2 linked regions of the Stratiformator vulcanicus genome follow. The protein of the gene in region 2 binds, or shares a complex with, the protein of the main gene of each other region. Links are inferred from orthologs where the notes say so. Each region holds a gene or a part of one and is shown on either strand. Other genes may lie near its edges. The genes, in order: trxA and Pan189_RS06485.

What was found.
Region 1: the proteins of Pan189_RS06485 (region 2) and trxA are in contact, whole or in part, in an NMR structure (PDB 2IPA), measured with the Bacillus subtilis proteins. The link is inferred for Stratiformator vulcanicus from one-to-one orthologs.

What each region holds. Positions count from the first base shown.
Region 1 is NZ_CP036268.1:1,086,114-1,096,551, forward strand. Bases 4,790-7,696 are described here. They hold trxA (thioredoxin), read left to right. Parts: upstream 4,790-6,031; coding sequence 6,032-6,361; downstream 6,362-7,696. Other genes in these bases: Pan189_RS04135 (hypothetical protein), read right to left, coding at 4,790-5,757; Pan189_RS04145 (coiled-coil domain-containing protein), read left to right, coding at 6,537-7,696. In the rest of the region: Pan189_RS04105 (acetate/propionate family kinase), read right to left, coding at 1-1,090; Pan189_RS04110 (BMC domain-containing protein), read right to left, coding at 1,186-1,452; Pan189_RS04115 (BMC domain-containing protein), read right to left, coding at 1,505-1,807; pduL (phosphate propanoyltransferase), read right to left, coding at 1,925-2,629; Pan189_RS04125 (DeoR/GlpR family DNA-binding transcription regulator), read right to left, coding at 2,673-3,425; purN (phosphoribosylglycinamide formyltransferase), read right to left, coding at 3,698-4,372; more of Pan189_RS04135, read right to left, coding at 4,369-4,789; more of Pan189_RS04145, read left to right, coding at 7,697-8,936; energy-dependent translational throttle protein EttA, read right to left, coding at 8,963-10,438. UniProt on the Bacillus subtilis protein: Participates in various redox reactions through the reversible oxidation of its active center dithiol to a disulfide and catalyzes dithiol-disulfide exchange reactions.
Region 2 is NZ_CP036268.1:1,688,032-1,698,505, forward strand. What follows is about bases 3,176-6,118. They hold Pan189_RS06485 (arsenate reductase ArsC), read left to right. Parts: upstream 3,176-4,389; coding sequence 4,390-4,848; downstream 4,849-6,118. Other genes in these bases: Pan189_RS06480 (mechanosensitive ion channel family protein), read left to right, coding at 3,337-4,305; Pan189_RS06490 (aquaporin), read left to right, coding at 4,848-5,561. Also shown: excinuclease ABC subunit UvrA, read left to right, coding at 1-477; Pan189_RS06470 (autotransporter outer membrane beta-barrel domain-containing protein), read left to right, coding at 638-1,984; Pan189_RS06475 (methyltransferase), read left to right, coding at 2,377-3,126; pta (phosphate acetyltransferase), read left to right, coding at 6,340-8,424; Pan189_RS06500 (acetate kinase), read left to right, coding at 8,732-9,916. UniProt on the Bacillus subtilis protein: Catalyzes the reduction of arsenate [As(V)] to arsenite [As(III)]. In vitro, can dephosphorylate para-nitrophenyl phosphate (pNPP).

The sequences.
Region 1 (10,438 bases), 600 kb from region 2 along the record:
CCGCTTCGCCTGTGGCGGTGCGGTTTTTCTGCTTGTCGATTTTTAAGCCGGCCCAATCCATCTGGTTGCAGACGCCGGCGCGAACGAGCTTGCTGTTCTCGCCAATGCCGCCTGTGAAGACGACGGCATCGCAGCCGCCCAGCAGAGCGAAGTAGCCGCCGAGGTAGCGTCGGATTTCCGCGACGTAGGTCTTAATCGCGAGGCCGGCTGATTCGTGTCCTTTAGCCGCTGCCTCTTCAAGGTCGCGTAGGTCAGTGCTTAAACCGTTGCTGAGTCCGTAAAGACCGCCTTTTGACGACAGGTCTTTGAGGATATCTTCAAGTGACTTGCCGGTGCGGCGGATCAAGTACGGCAGCGCGAAGGGATCGAAGTCGCCGACGCGGTTATTTTGCGGAAGCCCCGTTTGCGGCGTCATGCCCATTGAAGCCGCCTTCGATTGCCCTGCGTCGATGGCGCAGAGTGAACTGCTTCCGCCGAGGTGGCACGACACAACCTTCAGGTCGTCTCGCCCTGTCAGTTCGGCGACACGCCCTGCGATATAACGGTGACTCGCGCCGTGGAAACCCCACTTCTTAATTCCGTGTTCACGCTCCCAATTACGAGGGATCGCGTAGCTGCGATTCTCCGGCGGGATCGTTTCATGAAATGCTGTTTCCAAGGCCGCGACGAGCGGAATCTGCGGGAACGCTTCACGCAGTTGTCGCATCGCTTTCACGTAAGGCGGATTATGGGCCGGTGCGATGTCGAATAGTTCCTGCATTACGCTTAGCAGTTCGTCATCAACAATTCGCACGCCGCTTAAGTGCGCGGCGTGGACGGCTTTAAAACCGATTGCCGAGACTTCATCGACCGATTTCAGACACCCGTAATTGTCGTCAGTCAATTGATCCAGGCATAGCTGGACGGCAGCGGCATGATCGGCAATCGCCTGATCGACCTCATGTTCTTGATCGCCGATTTCGACGAAACAATGGCTCGACTCCTGACCGATCCGATCGATACCGCCGCGGGCGAGCTGACGCCCTTCCGGCAGATCGAACAGACGATACTTAAAGCTCGTCGATCCAAGATTTGCGACCAAAACCTTCATCAGGCCTCCGCCTGTTTGTGCCTGCGGCAGCGGGGGAGCGGCGCGCTGAGATGCTGGCTCAGATTGTGCCGGCCCACCGGGTGCTGCCGGTGGGCTTAGATGAAATTTGCCATCAGGCCGTCGGTCGGTCGCGGAATCAGATGCGCGCTGACGAGTTCGCCAACGGCACTGGCCCGCTCGGCTCCGGCGTCGACGGCTGCGCGGACGCTACCGACATCGCCTTGGACGACGGTCGTCACATAGGCGCCGCCGATTTGGACCTGCTTGACGAGCGTGACGTTGGCGGCCTTGAGCATGGCATCGGCCGCTTCGATTTGAGCGGTCAGGCCTTTGGTTTCGATCAATCCGATCGCTTCGTTCATTGGATTAAGTCTTTATAGAGATTGAATGAGTCAAATCAGACGACCGAGCCGACTAAGCCTGCCCGCCGGAGGACGCACGCTGCGGAAGGACGGAGGCGAGTTCTTCGTGCGGGCGAGGAATGACCTGCACGCTGACGACTTCGCCAATTTTGCTGGCGGCGGTCGCGCCGGCATCGACGGCTGCCTTTACAGCGGCGACGTCACCGACGACAAAAGCCGTGACCAGGCCGCTGCCGACCTTTTCCCAGCCCACCATTTCCACGTTCGCGGCTTTGAGCATTGCATCAGCCGCTTCGATCAGACAGACGAGACCTTTCGTCTCGACCATTCCCAGTGCTTCCATCGACTTTGCCATTTCAGTAGTTCCCCGAGGTTCGAGTTTTTTAAAGAGCTGCCCGTATTAAGTAGACAGCGATCAGCCAGAAATAGTGGTCTCTTGGTGCTGCCAGCAAATCGCTGACAGCCGGTCGCTTTAATGACTGCATTGGCACGGGGCCGGTTGAATCAATTCGACGCGCGTGGCGTTGACAAGATCAATCGCGTTGCCTTCGTCGGTATCAAGATGCACTTCCAGTTTAATTTTCTCGCCGGCGCGAACGACCATGTCTTCGAGGACGGTCGTGCAGCCAGGGGATTCGACACGCAGGTGCATCTTGTCGCCGTTTTGAACGCCGTAGTGTGCGAGGTCGGCGGGCCCCATGTGCACGTGACGCATGGCCCGAATGACACCCTGCTTTAACTCAACGACTCCCTTCGGCCCGACCAAAATGCAGGGAGCGCTGCCTTCGACATCGCCGCTGATTCGGACCGGGATATCAATGCCGAGGGAGATGGAGTCGGTGAAGGCAAGTTCGACCTGAGAGTCGCCACGGCAGGGGCCGAGGACACGGACGTTGGGAATCATCCGCTTGCGCGGCCCAACGACCATGACGGTCTCTTCCGCCGCGTAGTAGCCGTCTTGATAAAGGTCTTTTTGGGGCGTCAGGTCGTCTTTGCCGAAGAGAATTTGCACGTGCTCAGTCGTCAGGTGACAGTGCCGGGCGGAGATGTTCACGACGAGCGGATTCGCTGCTCCGGGAGCGGCGGCCGCTGGTGTGGCGCCGTTGAGTTTCTTCGCGAGAATATCGCGGACGACGCGTTCGACATCCGGGCGATTCAGTGCGGCGAGTTGATTCATCGGGAAAGCTTCGGGTGGTTGCGTGTGCTGAATACGGTCTTAATTATGTGGCGACGGTCAGTGCGACTTGCTTGCTCTTAATGACATCGCGCCAGCGATCAGGCAGCGCGTCGTCGGTCACAATGCGATCGACCGCGTCGAAACTGCACAGCGGGCTGATCGCCGAGCGTCCGAACTTTGCGCTGTGAGCGGCGACGATGACCTCGTCAGCGGTGTCGATCATTCGCCGCTCCATGTCGACAAGCAGCGTGTTCTTATTGAACAGCCCCTGCTCGGTGACGCCGCCGACGCCCATCACGAGGCGGCGGACGCGAACGCCTGAGAGTGCCGCCAAGGCCATGGGGCCAAGGGCGACACCGCTTGAGCGATCAATAATTCCGCCGATCATCATCAGTTCGATTTCCGGCCGGTGGGCGAGGATGTTCGCGATGGGCAGTGAGTTGGTCACAATTTGAAGGTGCATTGATTCTAGACGTCGGGCGACCTCGATTGCGGTCGTTCCGGCGTCCAGCAGGATGGCGTCGCCCGGTTCAAACAACCGCACGACCGCCGCTGCGATCTTCCGTTTTTCTTCCATCGATTCGGTCCGCAGGTCTTCGAATGGCTGTTCGGTGTCGTCGATGACCGCCGCGCCGCCGCGAGTTCTGCGAACCTGTCCAATTCTGTCAAGATGTTCCAAATCCCGTCGTACCGTCGATTCACTGGCTCCAACCCGATCGGTCAGCACCTGCAGCGAAATAAAGCCGGAATCCTCGATTTCCTTGAGGATTTTCGCTCTTCGCTCATCGACAATCATCACCGACTCCGACCGGCAGGGACACTGTTACCTTCCTATCTTTCCACCAAAATCAATCAAAAGCAATCATATCGCATCATGTTTGCGCAAAATTAATCAAAATGTGTTGATTGGTTATGGGTGGAACACGGTGTCTGCGCAAACTTAGATTGCACAACCGCCGCGCAAGCCGTTGCATTTCGGCAACATGCAAATTTGAAGAGGCCGCGCGTCCATCGCCGATACAGTCGGCACGACCGGCGTCACACGCGGCTCTGGGGGCGTCGTGCTGCTCAGACCGGTCGCACGCGGACACGGTTGCCGGCAATCTCCAGCCGGCCCGAGGCGAACAGCCGCACGGCTTCGGGATAGGCCTCGCACTCGGCGGCAAAGACCCGGGCAGCCAGCGAGTCGGCGGTATCCTGGGGCAGTACTGGGACCGTGCGTTGAAGGATGATCGGCCCGTGGTCGTATTCGTTATCGGCGAAGTGGACCGTACAACCGCTGACCTTCACACCCCGTTCGATCGCGGCGCGATGCACGTGCTCGCCGTGATAGCCTTTCCCGCAGAAGGCCGGGATCAGCGACGGATGAATGTTGAGCACCCGGTAGGCGTAGCGTTCGGGGATCTCGATGAAGGCGAGAAAACCAGCCAGCAGCACGAGGTCGGCTTCAGCACGATCGATGGCCTCGAAGGTCGCTTCGCTGAAATCGGCGGTGCTTTCAAAGCCCTTGCGACGGATGACCTCGACCGGGACCTCTCGTGATCTCATCCGATCGATGCCCGCGCAATCGGGCCGGCTCGCAATGACGTTGACGAGTTCGGCGTCAAGTTCGCCGGCGACGATCAGGTCGTGCAGATTCACGACGGTCGTTCCGCCGCCTGAAATTAACGCGGCAAGGCGGATCGGCCGTGACAGTGGCTCGGCAAGCGGTCGGATCGCTTCTTCCCAATTCGGTTGGCTCATTCCGATTCCGGCAGGTCCAGTTGGGGAGAGTCGTCCGTCTGCCGCGTCTGTCTGAGTTTCGCCCGTGCCTGGCGATCAGAACGCTGGGCCAGAAATACCGACACGACGGCGACGGTCACAATGAAGATGAGTCCCGCGGAAAGCCAGAATGTCGGTGCATCGTCTGCCGGCTCCGCGAGCGGAACGACCGGCCCGGCAATAATGAGGGGGGCGATTCTCGCGGTGTCACGGGCCTGGTAACCGTAAAGCTTGAAAAAGTAGCCCACAATGCGGACCGGCCGCTGCAGGTCGTCTCCCATCGGAAACCCTTCCGGCAGGTCCGATGTCACGATGACAGCCGGATTCTGCTGGGAATCGTCGGTGTACATCCAAAGCTCATAGAGCGTTTCGATGCCGAATTCGTTCGTATCAGCCGGATAGCTGATCGCTTTGCGAACGTGGCCGATCAATTCGACGGCCCGGCCTTCATAGGCTTCGGGGTTACTAAAGATGTCGACAAAGCGACGAAATGGAGCTTCCGCTTCGGTGGTGCCCTTGTAGCGGGGATCGGCCGCGCGCCGTTGTTGAAGGTACATTCTCGCGGCGTCCTGAAAATTTTCGGCGTCCGCTTGCCCGGCCCGCTCGACGAGCAGGTAATACAAATCACGTTCGGCCGGTGCGATTCCGAGCGTGCGATGCCGGACGTTCGCCCACAGGCCGGGTTCGACACCGACTTGTGACGGCGGCGGGACTGCGAGCGGTTCAAACTCACTGGCGATGATGCCGGGTCGCGAGGGCTCGTCCGCTTCGGAACTGACCAGTTTGAAGAACAGGCCCGTCAACTTGAGCATCTGGCCCGGTTCGGGAGGAGCAGCATTCTCCGGAAGCAGAACGATCGCCTGACGCCCGGACGCTCCGCTCACGGTCAGAACAATCGCACCCTCTCCCGGGGAGTCGCGTTCGACGCGACCCCGCACATGAATCGGCCGACCGCGATAGGTCTTGGGATATCGGAGCATGTCGGCATAGGGAGAGAAATCGGCGGGCGAACCCGAGAAGACGTCGAGCCGTCGCTCGCGAAATTCCTCGGCCGCCTCCCGAAGTACTTCCGCAGATTGATCTTCCAACTCCGCAAACAGTTCGGCCCGTCCCTGCTCCTCTTCGGTCCGGAACAGCGGTGTGCGGTCTTCCACAGCGGCCCACGAGTCATCCGCCGTTTCTTCTGCGGTGTTTTCCTGTCCGACCGCCGTTGTGAGCGGGACGAACTGGCAGACCGCCAACACAATCAAGCTCGGACACATCCATCGCATCTGATGAATTCGCCAAGGGGAGAGCCGGACGAGAACCTTCGCTTGCCCGAACGTCGATCGAGCAACGCGACCTCGGAAACTTGGAAAGGTAGACATGGGCATGATTTCGGTGATTTTTGGGGGACGATCTCGGGCCATTCGCTCGACTGTCGAGGCTTGCCGACACGGCTCACGGCTCTGACGGATGTCAATGTTTTGCTTTGGCTTACAACAAATCTGCTCTGCGATAGCACGTTGACACGGCTGATACGATCTTTATAATCCGCGCGATTGCCGGATAGCGACCGTCTGTCGGGAGTTCGACGTACGTGACCTGACTGCTAACCGATCGGATTGTCCGCGGATTCCCCGCGGACCGGAAGGGTGAAACATGGCGGAAAATGTAATGGAGTTTACTGACTCGAACTTCGAGTCCGATGTCCTCTCGGCTGGTGAGCCGGTCCTCGTCGACTTCTGGGCCCCCTGGTGCGGTCCTTGCCGAATGCTCGCCCCGACCGTCGAGCAGATCGCCGACGAGTACTCGGGGCGCGTCCGCGTCGGCAAGGTCAACACCGACGAAAATCCCGCTGTCGCGTCGAAGCACAACATCAGCTCGATTCCGACGGTGATGCTGTTCAAGGGTGGCGAGGTCGTTGAGACGTCAATCGGTGTTGCGCCGAAAGAGAAGCTGTCGACCATGATCGACAACCACCTCAGCTGATTGAAGCCTTTGGAAATATTGAAGCACGAACGGCCGCGGAGAAACGGTGATGTCTCTCGCGGCCGGTTGCCGGATCGGCAGGATGCTGATCGAGAAGATTGAGTGCCGGCTGGTCAAGGTCGCTCGCGACTGCGACTGTCGGCTTCGTTGACTTTCAGGGAACGGAATCCCTTTCATGGCTCGCTCCAGCGGTAACGCGCCCGATTATTCGCGCGACCTTGATCACAGTCACGCGGCGCATTTCCGGTTTGATCTGGAAGAGCCCGAGCCGATCGGATCATCGCCGTCGGCCTCCGGTCGCCCGATTTCCGACGCCGAGCTGCGTCGCCGCGAACAAGCCGTTATTGAGCAACTCTCTCTGCTGGAGCAGGAGCAGCGGCGATTCCGACTTGAGTACCAAAGCACGATCGACGAACGCGGTCGGCACGAAGCACGGATGAAGTCGGCCGAACTCGACCTGAAACGCCGCTCCGACGAACTCGATGAGAAGTTCGCGCGATGCGATGAGTTTCTGACGCAGGTCGAACAGCAGCAGCGCGCCCTCGAAGAGGAGCGACGCCGGCTCGACGAAGAACGGGACGCCGCCGCTCAGGATGCCGAGCAGCACGCCACCGAAAGTCTCGAAGAACAGAAGAAGCGGCTCGAAGCGGAACTGAAAGCTGAAACAGCGGCCGAACGCGAAGAGCTGCGTGCTCGAAAGGACGAACTCGATCGGAAAATTGCGGAGCAGGATTCGTTTCGCGAGAAGGCCCTCGCCGAACTCAGGCAGGGCTGGGACTCCGAGCGGGCCGAACTGCGACGGCAATTGACTTCGAAGCTGATCGAAGAATTGGATGCCGATCGAAAGTCACTTGTCGAGGAACGAGAGCGATTCGAAGCCCGCTGCGCTGCCGAGCGTGGCGAGTTGGAACATGAGCGTGAATTGCAGGATCGGGCCCTGCAGCAGTCCGTTCAGGAGGTGGAGCGTCTCAAAGCCACCGCCGCCCATCAGGCCCGCGAGGCCCGCGCTGAACTTGACGTGGAACTGCAGCAGCTCCGCGATCAAGCCGAGGCCGAGTTGCAGGCTGATCGGAATCAGTGGCAGGAGGACCGCGATCGCTTCGAGGAGACCGTCAAACTGAAGTATGCGGAAGAAGCCGAGCAGATTCAGAAGGACCGCGAAGAATTCGAGCAATACCGGTCCGCCGAGCTGGAACGTCTCGAGTCGGAGCGGCAATCGTCACGGGAGCAAATTGCCGAAGAGCGTGAACGCTGGCACGAAGAACACGCGACCGAGACCTCGAAGCTCGAACAACGCCTCGCCGAAGTCGACACGTTCGTTGATGAAACCGAGCGGCAGGTCGGCGAATGCCGGGCGAAAGCCGAAGCGGAGATCGCGGAACAGCGGCAACGTGCCCAGGCCGAACTCGATGCCGCTCGCTCGGAGCAGGACGAGGAACTGGCCGACCGGCGAGCCGCATTCGAACGCGAAATGGAAGCCCGACAGACCGCGTTGACCGAAGAGCGCGAGGTCATGGAAAACCGGTTTCATTTCCGCGAACAACACCTCGAGAAGACTCGCACAGAACTGGAGCTGGCCCGAGACGAACTGAGCCGTCGATTGCAGGCGGGCCAGACATACGTCACCGAAGCCGCCGAGCAGCATCGGTTGCGATACGCGCAGCTCCAACGCATGCGAGACCGACTTGACGAACGGGAACGCTCGCTGGAGCGTGAAAAACAGGTGTTGGCCGAGATGCGTCGCGTCGTATCGGCCGACCGCGAGGCGTTCGACGAGCGCGCCGCAGCGGAAGATACCGCTTGGAAACATCGGCGCGAGAGCGATCAGGCGGAGATGCTTAAGCGGCGCGATGTGATCAGTGCCCACGAGGAGGAACTCGCGGCGCGACGATCTCGACTCGACCGACTGAAAGAAGAACTCGACCGCACGCACCGCGAGAATCTCGAACTGCGGGTCGCCGCTGAAGAAGCGTGGGTCAAATTCAACAGGGCCGCCGGTCCCGACGAATCGCAGCGGCGAATTGCTGCCGCTCGCAAAGAGGTCGGCAACTACATCGCCCAACAGGAGCAAAGTCTGGCCGCCGAGCGCGAACGCGTTTCCGCCGAGCGCGATGCGATCGAGTCATTGGTGACTCAGCACGAAGAGCAGCGACGGGTGCTGGCGCACTGGTATCGTGATCGCGAAGAGGCACTGGTGCGGCGGGACGCGGAGCTTCGACGTCAGACCGACGAAGCGCGGACTATCGCGGACCAATGGTCGTCGGCTCAGCAACACTGGCTCAACGAGAAATCACACGCCGAGAAAGTCATCCGCGATTTAATATCGCAGGTTGAAACGGGCGACGATCCGGCTCGGCTTCCGGAGCCACCCGCAGCCGAGCAGCTTTGGCTGCCACCCGGCCTGACCCTGCCCCAACAGGCAGGCGGAGACGAGTCCGTCGCGTCGGGGGATGTCGTCGGCTTGACCCATTCGCTGTCCGAAGAGGAACCCACGAACCGGCAGGAAAATCCCGACGAGCCTGATAAACCGCGGCTGCTGCGGCTTCCCCACGAAGATGATCGGTCCGTCGCCTGACCCCTTAACCGCAGTTCAATTCATGGTCAGCTTCTGCTGAAGTTTTTGAAGCGGATGCGGTGCGGCTGGTCGGCCTCGGCTCCCAGCCGTTCGTGTTTATTCGCCTCGTAGGAATCGAAGTTCCCTTCGTGCCAGTAGACCTGGCTGTCACCCTCGAAGGCGAGGATGTGCGTCGCGACGCGATCGAGGAAGTATCGATCGTGACTCGAAACCATCACGCAGCCGGCGAAGTTGCTGAGGCCCTCTTCGAGCGACCGTAGCGTGTCGACGTCGAGGTCATTCGTCGGTTCATCGAGCAGAATCAAGTTGCCGCCGGAGCGAAGCACCTTCGCCAAGTGAACCCGGTTGCGTTCCCCGCCCGAGAGCACACCGACTTTGACCTGCTGGTCGGTTCCTTTGAAGTTGAACCGGTTGCAATAGGCCCGCGTGTGGAGCTTGTGGCCGCCCAGTTCGATGAAGTCCGTTCCGCCGCTGATCTCTTCGTAGACAGTCTTGTCCGGATCAAGCGTGTCGCGTGACTGATCGACGTAGGCGAGCTTCACGGTATCGCCGACGCGCAGCGTCCCGGAGTCGGGTTCCTCCAACCCCATGATCATCTTGAACAGGGTCGTCTTACCCGCCCCGTTCGGACCGATCACACCGATGATGCCCCCGCGGGGCAGCCGGAATGTGAGGTCTTCATAGAGCAGCTTATCGCCGAACGCCTTCGTGACATGTTCGCAATCGACGACGAGCGTGCCGAGCTCCGGCCCGGGGGCGATTTGGATGACGGTATCATCGTCCCGCGTGTCGAACTGCTCGTTCCGCATTTCTTCGTAGCGCTGGATTCGGGCCCGGTTCTTGGTTCCGCGGGCTTTCGGCGAGGTATTGATCCAGTCGAGCTCCTGTTTCAGCATCCGATCGCGCTTCGACTGCCGCTTCTCCTCGACCTTGATCCGGGCCGCCTTCTGCTTGAGCCAGCCGGAGTAGTTCCCCTCGAACGGAAACGCCTTGCCCTTGTCGAGTTCGAGAATCCACTGCGCGACGTTGTCGAGGAAGTACCGATCATGCGTTACCGCGACGACGGTCCCGGCGAAGTTCTCGAGGTACTTCTCCAGCCACAGGACCGACTCGGCGTCGAGGTGGTTGGTCGGTTCGTCCAGCAGCAGGATGTCTGGGCTTTCGAGCAGCAACCGACACAACGCGACGCGACGCTTCTCACCGCCGGAAAGATTGCCGATGACCGCATCGTCCGGCGGCACGCGAAGCGCATCTTTGGCGATATCGACGGTGCGGTCGATTTCCCACAGATTCGCCGTATCAATTTTGTCCTGCACAACGGCCTGTTCCTCGAGCAACGCCTCCATCTCTTCGGGCGACATCTCCTCGCCGAGCTTCATGTTGATTTCGTTGAATCGCTCCAGAATCGCATTGGCTTCGGCGACCCCCTCGGCGATCGACTCCTCGACAGTCTGGTCGGGATTCAGCTTCGGCTCCTGATGGAAGAAGCCGATCTTCACGCC
Region 2 (10,474 bases):
GCGTTCAAGAACTTCCTGAAAGAGGCGAAGAGAGCATTTCTTGCACAGGCCGAGCAAACGAAGCTCGATCTCACGGAACTTGCACCGTGGAAAGTGCTTGGGCGGAAGTGGCATACCTCGCAGAAGGGACTCGCAAACGGCGCCAACGCCAACCAACCGGAACTGACCGACGAGTTGTGTACGTTGATCGAAGCCTCGGGCTCCGGCCTCGACGTTGACTGGAGCGGCAAAACCAAAGTGATCTATCGCAAGGGGGGCAAGGTCGCGGCGGAACTGTTCCCGAAGCGAAAGGGAGGAGTACGGCTGCACCTGCCGGTCGAATCGGGCAGCGTGCCGCTCGGAACGGTGGCGGAACTGGGCCGCAAGCCGGAAGTTACCGCGGGCGCGAAAGGTGACGTTGTGAAGCTTCGGTTTACTTCGCGCGCTCAGGTTTCGTCGGCGAAGCTTCGCTCGTTTCTTGCGGAGCGGCTTTCTTGAGCCGCAATGCCGATCTTTTCGCGTCGTCCGGGATGTGAATTCCGAATGTTCGGGTCAAGACGACTCTAGCGATTCTGACTCATCTGCCGATAAGACCGGTAATCAGGGCCGCGCCGTGCGCGGACCGCTCGATTTTCGGATTTGACCGCCGAGAGCTGATATGCAGTGGACGTACCCGACCGTCCGAAAAGCGTCGCTCGCAACCGTTTTGACGGTTGCGACGATCGTTCCTTCGGTCGCCCACGGACAGACCGATCTGAGAACCGTTTCCCGGACGGTCAACCAACGTTCGGTTGCGAATGCTTTGGAGACGATTCGTCCGACCGTCAGTCCGGGCGATGACATGTTCGAAGTGATCGATTCGTTTGAGAATCCGGGGATCACTCCCGCCGAACAGCGCGAGGGGTTGCAGATGCTCAGCGGCGAGGCCGTCGCCGGCGTCTTTGCCCCGCGGCTGGCATTGACCCGGCAATTCGATCGCATGCTGCTCGAACAAATTCGCCCGATCGGTCCGGAGCGACCGGGGCAAATCATCGGCGCGCCCGCCGTCGGCGGCTATTCCGGCGGAGCGATCGTTCGCGGCCAAAGTGCCTGCAAAGATTGCGGGGACGTGGGCTGCGGCAATTGGGGGGCCTGCGGGTCGCGGGCGTACTATCGCAACCCGCGACCCAGTACGTGGGCTCGTCTGTTCGCGTACGATTCGCAAGTCGACAGCGATCCGAACGACCCAATCGGGTTTGACTCGGACGCCTACGGTGTGCTGACGGGAATCAGCATTCCGTTCGGCGATTCGCTCTTGCTCGGTGGTGCGTTCGGCTACGCCAACGGGGAATTTGATCCGGATAACCGGCTCGGCGGCGTTGATTCCGACACCTATCGCGGCAGTTTATTCGGTCGTTTTCTCGGTGACGACTTCTACATTCTCGGCAGCGTCAATTACGGGTACGACACCTTCGCGTCGAGTCGACGGCTCGAGTACTGCGACATCTTTCGATTCGCCAGCGCGACGGAATTCGATGCCCATAATTTCGATACGTCGTTCGAATTGGGGACGACGCTCCAACCGACCTGCAACGTCGCCGTGCAACCGCTGATCGGTTTCCGCTACATCCGACTTTGGCGAGACAGTTTCGTAGAGAATGGCGCGTCCGATGCCTCGCTGGCCTTCGGGTCGGCGGCGGTCGACGCGTTCGATTTTCGGCTCGGGGGTCGGGTCACCGGGCGTAGAGAACTTCGCCGGGGCCTGCTCTTTCTGCCCGAACTACGGGCTTGGTGGATGCACGATTTTCTGGCGGACCAGTCGACCACGACCGCCGCGTTCACCGGAGCACCGGGTGTGCCGTTCATTGTTCGCGGGGCGGCGGGGGACGATAACTTCGCGGTGCTCGGAGCCGGGGCGACCTTCGCCTTGTACAACACGACGGCCATCACCCTGCAATACGACACGGCGATGAGCGACGACGCGATGGTCCACGCGGGCAACGCCGGTCTGCTGTTCACCTGGTGAGTGGCTCAGAAGCGAACCCGACTTCTCTGATCGTCGAATTTTTCCTACCAATCCCGACTTCGTGTCTGTCTGTGATCGCATCGTTGGGTCAAGAGTGGCCCGGACAACGTCCGGGTCGCACAGCGGCAAGAGCACTCAGTCAAAGGTTTCCCATCCAATCCGGCATCGAATGTCGATTGTGGTCGGCAACTTAATGCTCTGGCAGCTGCGCTGCACGGACGTTGTCCGTGCCACTCAGATTTGACTCGTAGGTCATCGATGGGCGGGATGTTTGGGAATCAACACGTGGGAAGAATTCAGTGGCTTCGATCGTAGAGACCGCGAGAACTCAGAGACCGCCGGGCCGCTTGTCGATCGACCTCGGCAGAGTCTTGACATCGATACGCAATCGCGTGCGACCCTCGCCCGAAAAGCGTGACCGACGTCGACGGGCTCGGCTGACCGAGCGGGCCCTGCGAACGATCACCCCCGACGGTGTCGTTCGCCACGGCGTCTTCAAAGGTCTGAAATATCCGCGGTTGAAGTCGTCCGGAAGTGCGCTGTTTCCGAAGCTGCTCGGCAGCTATGAGCGGGAGTTGCATCCCCTGCTCGAACGCATCTGCAAAACGCCGTACACAGACGTCGTCGATATCGGCTGTGCCGAGGGCTATTACGCGGTCGGTCTCGCGATGCGGTTGCCGCGGGCCACGATTCACGCCTTCGATACGAATCCGAAGGCGGCGCGGCTGTGCCGGAAAATGGCCGAACTCAACGGTGTGGCCGATCGTCTGCGACTCGGTTCGACCTGCGATCGCGGCGTGCTCGTTCAAATTCCCTTCCGCGGCAAGTCGCTGATCGTCAGTGACTGCGAGGGCTATGAGAAAACACTGTTCAATGCTCGATCGGTCGCGGCGATTGCCGGGCACGACGTGCTGATTGAAGTTCACGACAACTTCGACCCGTCGATCTCGCCGCACCTGCGAAGCGTGTTCGAAGCGACGCACGACATCGAAGTCATTTGCTCGATCGACGACCCCGAAAAGCCGCGGGTCTACCACTACGATGAGTTGGAAGCGTTTGACGTCGCGACCCGCCAAACGCTGCTCGCCGAAAAACGCGGAGCACCCATGGAGTGGTTTTTTTGCCGTTCGCGAGCGGCCTAGAGCAGATTCCTGCTATCTGTAGCGGCTATCGGACGCACAACGCCTACAAAATTTGAAGAATCGCCGCCGGAAACCGCTACACTTACGGGAAATTCGCTCTAGAGGCTGATTCGGTTGAAGGCCTGCGGCGTGTCGCGGTATGACGCTGCATCAAAATTCCTTCGACCCCGACCGACCGGTTCGATCTCAGCCGGCCGATCAGCGCCCCCGATGCCCATGCAGAACGCGACGCCGCAGCCTGACGCGACGGAACAATCCGCAGGAAGTGCGACCGCGCCCGAGGGTCCTTCGACCGAGGAGATCGCGGCCGATCCGTTCGGCATCGTCCGGGACAGTCTGTCAGAACTCGTCGAAAGCACGATCGCTCACACGCCGTTGCTGATCGCGGGTCTGGTCGTTTTGATTCTGACGTGGCTCACGTCCAAGGTCGCTACAGCCATTTACAACCGGACGATCAGTCGCTCCAGAATGCGGGTCGGACTGGTATCGTTGCTGCGGCAATTGCTGCAGATCGGAATCTGGATTGCCGGCTTTCTGATCGCGGCCGTCGTGATGTTTCCCGGGATGACGCCGGCTCGGGCACTCGCATTGTTGGGCGTGGGTTCTGTCGCGATCGGCTTCGCGTTCAAAGATATCTTCGAGAACTTCTTCGCGGGGATGCTGATCCTGTGGCGGTTCCCGTTCGACCCCGGTGACTTCATCGAATGCGAAGGCATCACCGGGAAGGTCGAAGCGATCACGATTCGGCTCACGCTTGTGCGTCAGCCGGACGGCCAGATCGTGACGGTGCCGAACGGCATGTTGTTCAAGAACCCGGTGCGGGTCTTAACCGAGCGGAATACACGACGCATCAGTTTAAGTGTCGGCTTGCCGTACGACTGCGATTTGTCACAGGCGAAAGGGATCATTTTGGAAGCGGTCAAGAAGTGTTCGACGGTCAAAGGGCCGACCGCTGTCCGGGTACTCGGAGCAGAATTCGGTGGGTCATCGATCAATTTCGATGTGCTGTGGTGGACTTCGACCTCTCCGATGGACGAGCGGGAATCGCGCGATGAAGTGCTGATCGCGATCAAAACCGCGCTCGACGAAGCCGGCATCGAAATCCCGTTTCCGCAGCGCACGCTCACCTTCGGGGAGCCGGTGTCGGTCCTGCGAAACGACGAGGGCCAGGACGGCTGAGCGAACGTTCCGCCGCGACTTGCAATCCACTCGCAAGACCGACACGATTCCGCGCCTGTCACTTATTCAATCGCGGAGTCATTCATGGCCGATCAACGCGGGCGACCGCGAGTTTTGTTTTTGTGTACCGGCAATTCCTGCCGCAGCCAAATGGCCGAAGGCTGGGCCCGGTCGTTGCTTGATTCCGACATCGATGCGTGCAGCGCCGGGGTCGATCCGAACAAGCTCAATACCCTTGCCGTCAAAGTGATGGACGAGGCGGGGATCGATATCAGTGCCCACGAGAGCAAGGCGATCGACGCCTGCGAGCCGGACACAATCGATCTGGTGGTCACCGTGTGCGGACACGCAGACGAGACCTGCCCCACATTTCCCGGCAAAACGACGATCGTGCATCGGCCATTCGATGACCCGCCGAAGCTGGCCGCGGATGCGAAGTCAGAAGACGAGGCCCTGCCGATTTATCGACGCGTCCGCGACGAGATCAAATCGTTCGTCGAGGGGTTGCCGGCACTGCTGCGTGAGCACGGATTGCAGCAATAATGAGTACCCCCTCGGATAGCCCGACCGCATTGGCCCGCATGGCGCTGGCCGAATTCATCGGGACATATTGCCTGGTATTCGCCGGTTGCGGGGCGATCGTATTCGACAGCCTGACCGCTGGCGCGGTTGGGAATGCGGGGATCGGACTGACGTTCGGCCTGATCGTGATGGCGATGATTTATGCCGTCGGCGACGTCTCAGGCGCGCATTTGAATCCGGCCGTGTCGCTCGGATTTCTCGCGGCCCAGCGTCTGCAATTTGCTCGATTCGTCTGCTTCGTCATCGCACAATTCGCCGGTGCGATCGCGGCGGCGGCCACTTTGAAAGGCCTGTTCCCTTTTGCAGAAACACTCGGGCAAACGAATCCGGCTGACATCGGCGGTCGGATACTGGCCTTCGAATCATTCGTGCTTGAGGCGATTTTGACAGCGATCCTGATGTTCGTCATTCTGCGTGTGGCGACCGGATCGAAAGAGCAGGGACTGATGGCGGGGGTCGCGGTCGGGGGCGTTGTCGCGTTGGAAGCGATGTTCGCCGGCCCGATCTGCGGGGCCTCAATGAATCCGGCCCGTTCGCTCGGCCCGGCTTTATTGGCGGGTGATCTGCAGCACCTCGGAATTTATTTCGGCGGACCTCTGCTCGGCAGCCTGCTCGCGGTCCCGCTCTACTTCTTATTGAGACGGCCGATGGAACACCCTTCGGAGGTTCAATGAGGAAGCCTCGCAATCTCGCTAGCCCGACGCGCCAGCGAGGCCGTCAGGTTTCGATTGCGATGCACCGGCGCGAGCTTCGCCCCGTCTTCGGAAATTTGCGGGCTAGACTTTGTTGGGAGTTCCGAAGTGTCTCGGCCGGAATGAAACTTCGGCCTCGCTTGCGCGTCGGGCTATCGGTAATTCGCCGGATCACTCGGTGACGGCTTTTGGCTGATAATACGATCGCTTCGATCGATCGACCCGCTTACTTCGTGCGCGGCTTGTCTTGAGGGCGCTTCCATGCTCGCTAGCCCGACGCGCCAGCGAGGCTGTCAGGCTTTGATTGGAATCGTCCTTGGCGAGCCCGGTAACAACTAAGTCAACTGGTGAGCCAAGAAAGGCGACAGGATTTTGAAATAAGTTGGCCGGAATGATTTTCGGCCTCGCTCGCGCGTCGGGCTAGAGGGGATTCGACAGATCAATCGGCGACGCTCTTGGAATGAAATTACGATCGCTTCGATCGATCGACCCGCTTACTTCGTGCGCGGCTTGTATTGAGGGCGCTTCCACGCTCGCTAGCCCGACGCGCCAGCGAGGCTGTTGTTGTAACCTCTTCGCCCTGCATCATACGTCGGGCGGTCTGCATCAGCCTCAAATTATTTCGACCCGCGATTTGTGATCACATTTGGATGCGGGCATGTGTTCGGAGCGCCGCTTGCTTTCCGGCCGGGCATTCCCATAAATCATCGATCGACCGGATGTCCGGTGAAGTCGGAATGCCTGTGGCGGGTAAGAAATCATGGCTGAGAGTGTGTACGTCGCGACGTCTGAATCGCGGACGGGCAAGAGCATGGTCGCGTTGGGCGTCATGGAGGTGGCCAGTCGCCACACGAATCGGCTGGCCTTCTTCCGACCGATCGTAAGTTCGACGCCGGAGGCCGATCAGAGCCTGACGCTGATGCGGACCCGCTATCAATTGCCCCATGACCCGCAGCGACTCTACGGGATGAACCGCGAGCAGGCCCGCGAACTCTTGGCGGCCGATCGCGTCGACGAACTCATCAAGATCGTCTTGCAGAAATATCAGTCGCTCAAGGCGGAGTCCGATTTCGTCGTGCTGGAGGGGACGAGCTTTCACGGTCTCGCCCCGGCTTACGAGTTCGACTTAAATGCGAGCCTGGCGGCGAATCTCGGGTGCAACGTGCTGCCGGTCCTGTCGGCGCGTGACAAGCGAGATTCCGACGTGAGCGATGCGCTGCTAATCGTGCTCGATCAGTTGGCGGACCGGAATTGTGAAGTCGTCGCCGCGATCGTCAATCATGCTTCACCGGAGAGATTGGACCGGCTGCAGGCGCGGCTGTCGAACATCTCTCCCGACGGCATTCCGGTCTACCTTGTGCCTGGGGACCCGGTTCTCGATAAGCCGACGCTTGGCGAAATTGCCGTAGCGATCGAAGCCGAGTTGCTCTTCGGCGACCCGTCGGGACTCGATCGCGAAGTTCGCAAGTATGTCGTTGCGGCGATGCAGGTGCCGCACTTTTTGGAGCGACTCAAGGAAGGCAACCTGGTTATCACTCCGGGAGACCGGTCCGACATTCTGCTTGCGGCGATCACCAGCGTGCTTTCGAGCAACAGTCAGACGATCGCGGGTGTCGTGTTGACGGGCGGTCTCGTTCCGGAACCGGCGGTCAAAGCGGTTATTGCCGGCTTGGCACCGGTGCCGATCCTCGCGGTCAAGACCGACACATTCACGACGGCGATGGACGTCAACTCGGTCCCCGCGGTGCTGCGACCTGAGAACGAGCGAAAGATCGCCAGTGCGCTCGGCCTGTTCGAGCAATACGTCGATGCGACGGTTTTGGAACAGCGTTTGACCTCGGTCAAAACGTCTCGCGTGACGCCGTTGATGTTCGAGTACGAGCTGATTCGGCGAGCGCAAGCCGACGTCAAACGCATCGTTCTGCCGGAAGGGACGGAGCCGCGGATCTTGAAAGCCGCCGAAATCCTCCACCGCCGCCGGGTCGTCGACGTGACGCTGCTCGGAAACATCGACGTCATTCGCCGCGAAGCAACCGCGATCGGAATTGACTCCGACCAGTTTGAGCTCATCGACCCGGAACATTCCGACCTGCTCGAAGAATTCGGTGCGACCTATTTCGAATTGCGCAAGCACAAGGGTATGACCGAGGATGCCGCCCGGGATCGGATGCGCGACCTGAGCTACTTCGGCACGATGATGGTTCATCTCGGCAAGGCGGACGGGATGGTGTCCGGAGCGGTGCATACGACGCAGCACACGATTCGGCCGTCTTTCGAATTCATTAAGACGTCTCCGGGCGTATCGCTTGTTAGTAGCGTATTCTTTATGTGCCTGTCCGATCGTGTCCTCGTCTACGGCGACTGCGCGGTTAATCCGGATCCGACGGCCGAAGAATTAGCGGAGATTGCGATCAGCAGCGCCGTCACCGCTGAGTCATTCGGCATCGAGCCGCGCGTCGCGCTGCTGTCGTATTCGACGGGCGAAAGCGGCAAGGGGGCGGACGTTGATAAGGTCCGTAAAGCAACGGAACTCGCCCGGGGGCAGCGGCCCGACCTAAAACTCGAGGGACCGATTCAATACGACGCTGCCGTTGAGCCATCGGTCGCGCGGACGAAGCTTCCTGGTAGTGAAGTCGCCGGCCAAGCCAGTGTGCTGATCTTTCCGGATCTCAATACCGGTAACAATACTTATAAAGCTGTGCAGCGCAGCTCGGGCGCGGTCGCCGTGGGGCCGGTGCTACAGGGGCTGCGAAAACCGGTGAACGATCTGAGCCGCGGCTGCACCGTGCCCGACATCGTCAACACGGTCGCGATCACTGCGATTCAGGCACAAATGGGCGAGTAATTCGGAACCGTTGCGCTGCGCTCTCAACTCGTACTCCTGCGTTGAATGCCCTACGTGTGCGTACCGTTCCTGACGCACGGATGTCCGACGCACACCTGTCAGTTAACGGGCAAGAGCGTCTGCGGCTAATATACGTCGATCCGACTGCATGGGGTGCTGTCGATTGGTGCGTCGTGCAGACGGTGGCCGCTGATCGTGATGACTGAATCCGACATCTTGATTTCAAGCTGCCATTTGCAATAGCAATTTTATCGTCGGGACGTTCACAAAATCTATCTGATCTACAGTCTGTTCTAAGATATTCATCATGCTCCTTGTTCTGAATTCCGGCAGTTCCACGATCAAGTTCGAAATCTTCGCGACACCTGAAATCGGCTCCGTCGCCTCGGGTATTGTGGAGCGCATTGGTGAGGCGAAAGGACGTCTCGAACTGCGATGCGGCGGTGCGAAGATGACCGAGAAGAGTGCGGCCGCGAATCACCGCGAAGCACTCGAGCTGGTCTTCGAAGCACTGCGGGAGGCCGGGGTCCTTGGAGGAGGCATTGAGTGCCTGGGCGTCGGTCACCGCATCGTCCACGGCGGCGAGAGCTTCAGCGAACCGGTCGTCGTGTCGAAGGCGGTGATCGATAAGATTAAGAAGGCCGCGCCACTCGCACCGCTGCACAACCCCGCGGCGGTCGAGGGCATCAAAGCGGCCGGGCAGGTGCTGCCGGACGTTCCCCAGGTCGCCGTGTTCGATACGGCCTTTCATCAGACGATGCCGCCGCGGGCCTATCGATACGCGTTGCCCGCGTGGTGCTACCGCAAGCACGCGATTCGCCGCTACGGGATGCACGGCACCTCGCACGCCTACGTCGCCCGCCGCGCCGCCCGGCAGCTCCGAAAGCCGTTGGAAGAACTCAAGCTGATCACGCTGCACTTGGGCAATGGGGCCAGCGTCGCGGCGATCGATGGCGGCGAATGCGTCGACACCTCCATGGGGCTGACGCCTTTGGAAGGCCTCGTGATGGGAACCCGCAGCGGCGATCTCGACCCGGCGATCCCGATGTTTTTGATCCGCGAGACGGGTCGAACCGCCGAAGACATCGATCGACTTCTCAACAAGGAAAGCGGCCTGAAGGGCCTGTGCGGCGAGAATGACGTCCGCGGAATCGTGCAAAAAGCCGAGGCGGGCAACGAAGCGGCTGAACTGGCATTGGACATTTTCTGCTACCGCATTCGCAAATACATCGGTGCCTACCTGGCCGCATTGGGCGGTGCGGATGCGGTCGTCTTCACGGCCGGGATCGGAGAGAACTCCGCCGTCGTTCGCTCGCGCACGGTCCGAGGTTTGGAACAACTGGGGATCGTCTTCGATGAAGATCGAAATCTCGAAGCGGGTCGACGCGAGTTCTCCTTCCACGCCGACGAAAGCAACGTCCGACTGCTGGTCGTTGCCACAAGCGAAGAACGCGCGATCGCCGAAGCAACCTGGGAACTCGTCGGCGATTGAGAGTTCCGCCAAATTAGCCGAATAGCCCGACGCGCCAGCGAGGCCGTTCGGTTTCGATTGGGATCGCTGCGACTGAGCTCTAAAACGCCTTCGAAAATAGGCCTGTTGGAATTGATCGAAGGGGTTCGAACTCGCTCGACCAAAATGGTTTTACGGCCTCGCTCGCGCGTCGGGCTATCGGCGATTCGCCAAATCAATCGGTGATGATTTCCGGCTGTTGCTCAATCGCCTCGGATGATCCGCTTACTCCGTGCGCGGCTTGTTGAGGGGGCTCATGCATTACCAATAGCCCGACGCGCCAGCGAGGCCGTCAGGGTTCAATCGAATCTCTCCAAGTGAGCTTTGAAGCGTCTCAGGAAATCGGCCTGCGAGAATTGATTAAAGGAATTCGGATGCGCTCTACAAAGACGGTTTTCCGGCCTCGCTTGCGCGTCGGGGTATCGGCGAATTGGCAGATCAATCGGGAATGGTCTGAGCAGTCGCTGATTAGTCAGTTTCAACGTTGATGCGGTTTCGACTGCGAAAAAGCTCGCCCTCGCTCGCGAGTCGGGCTATCGT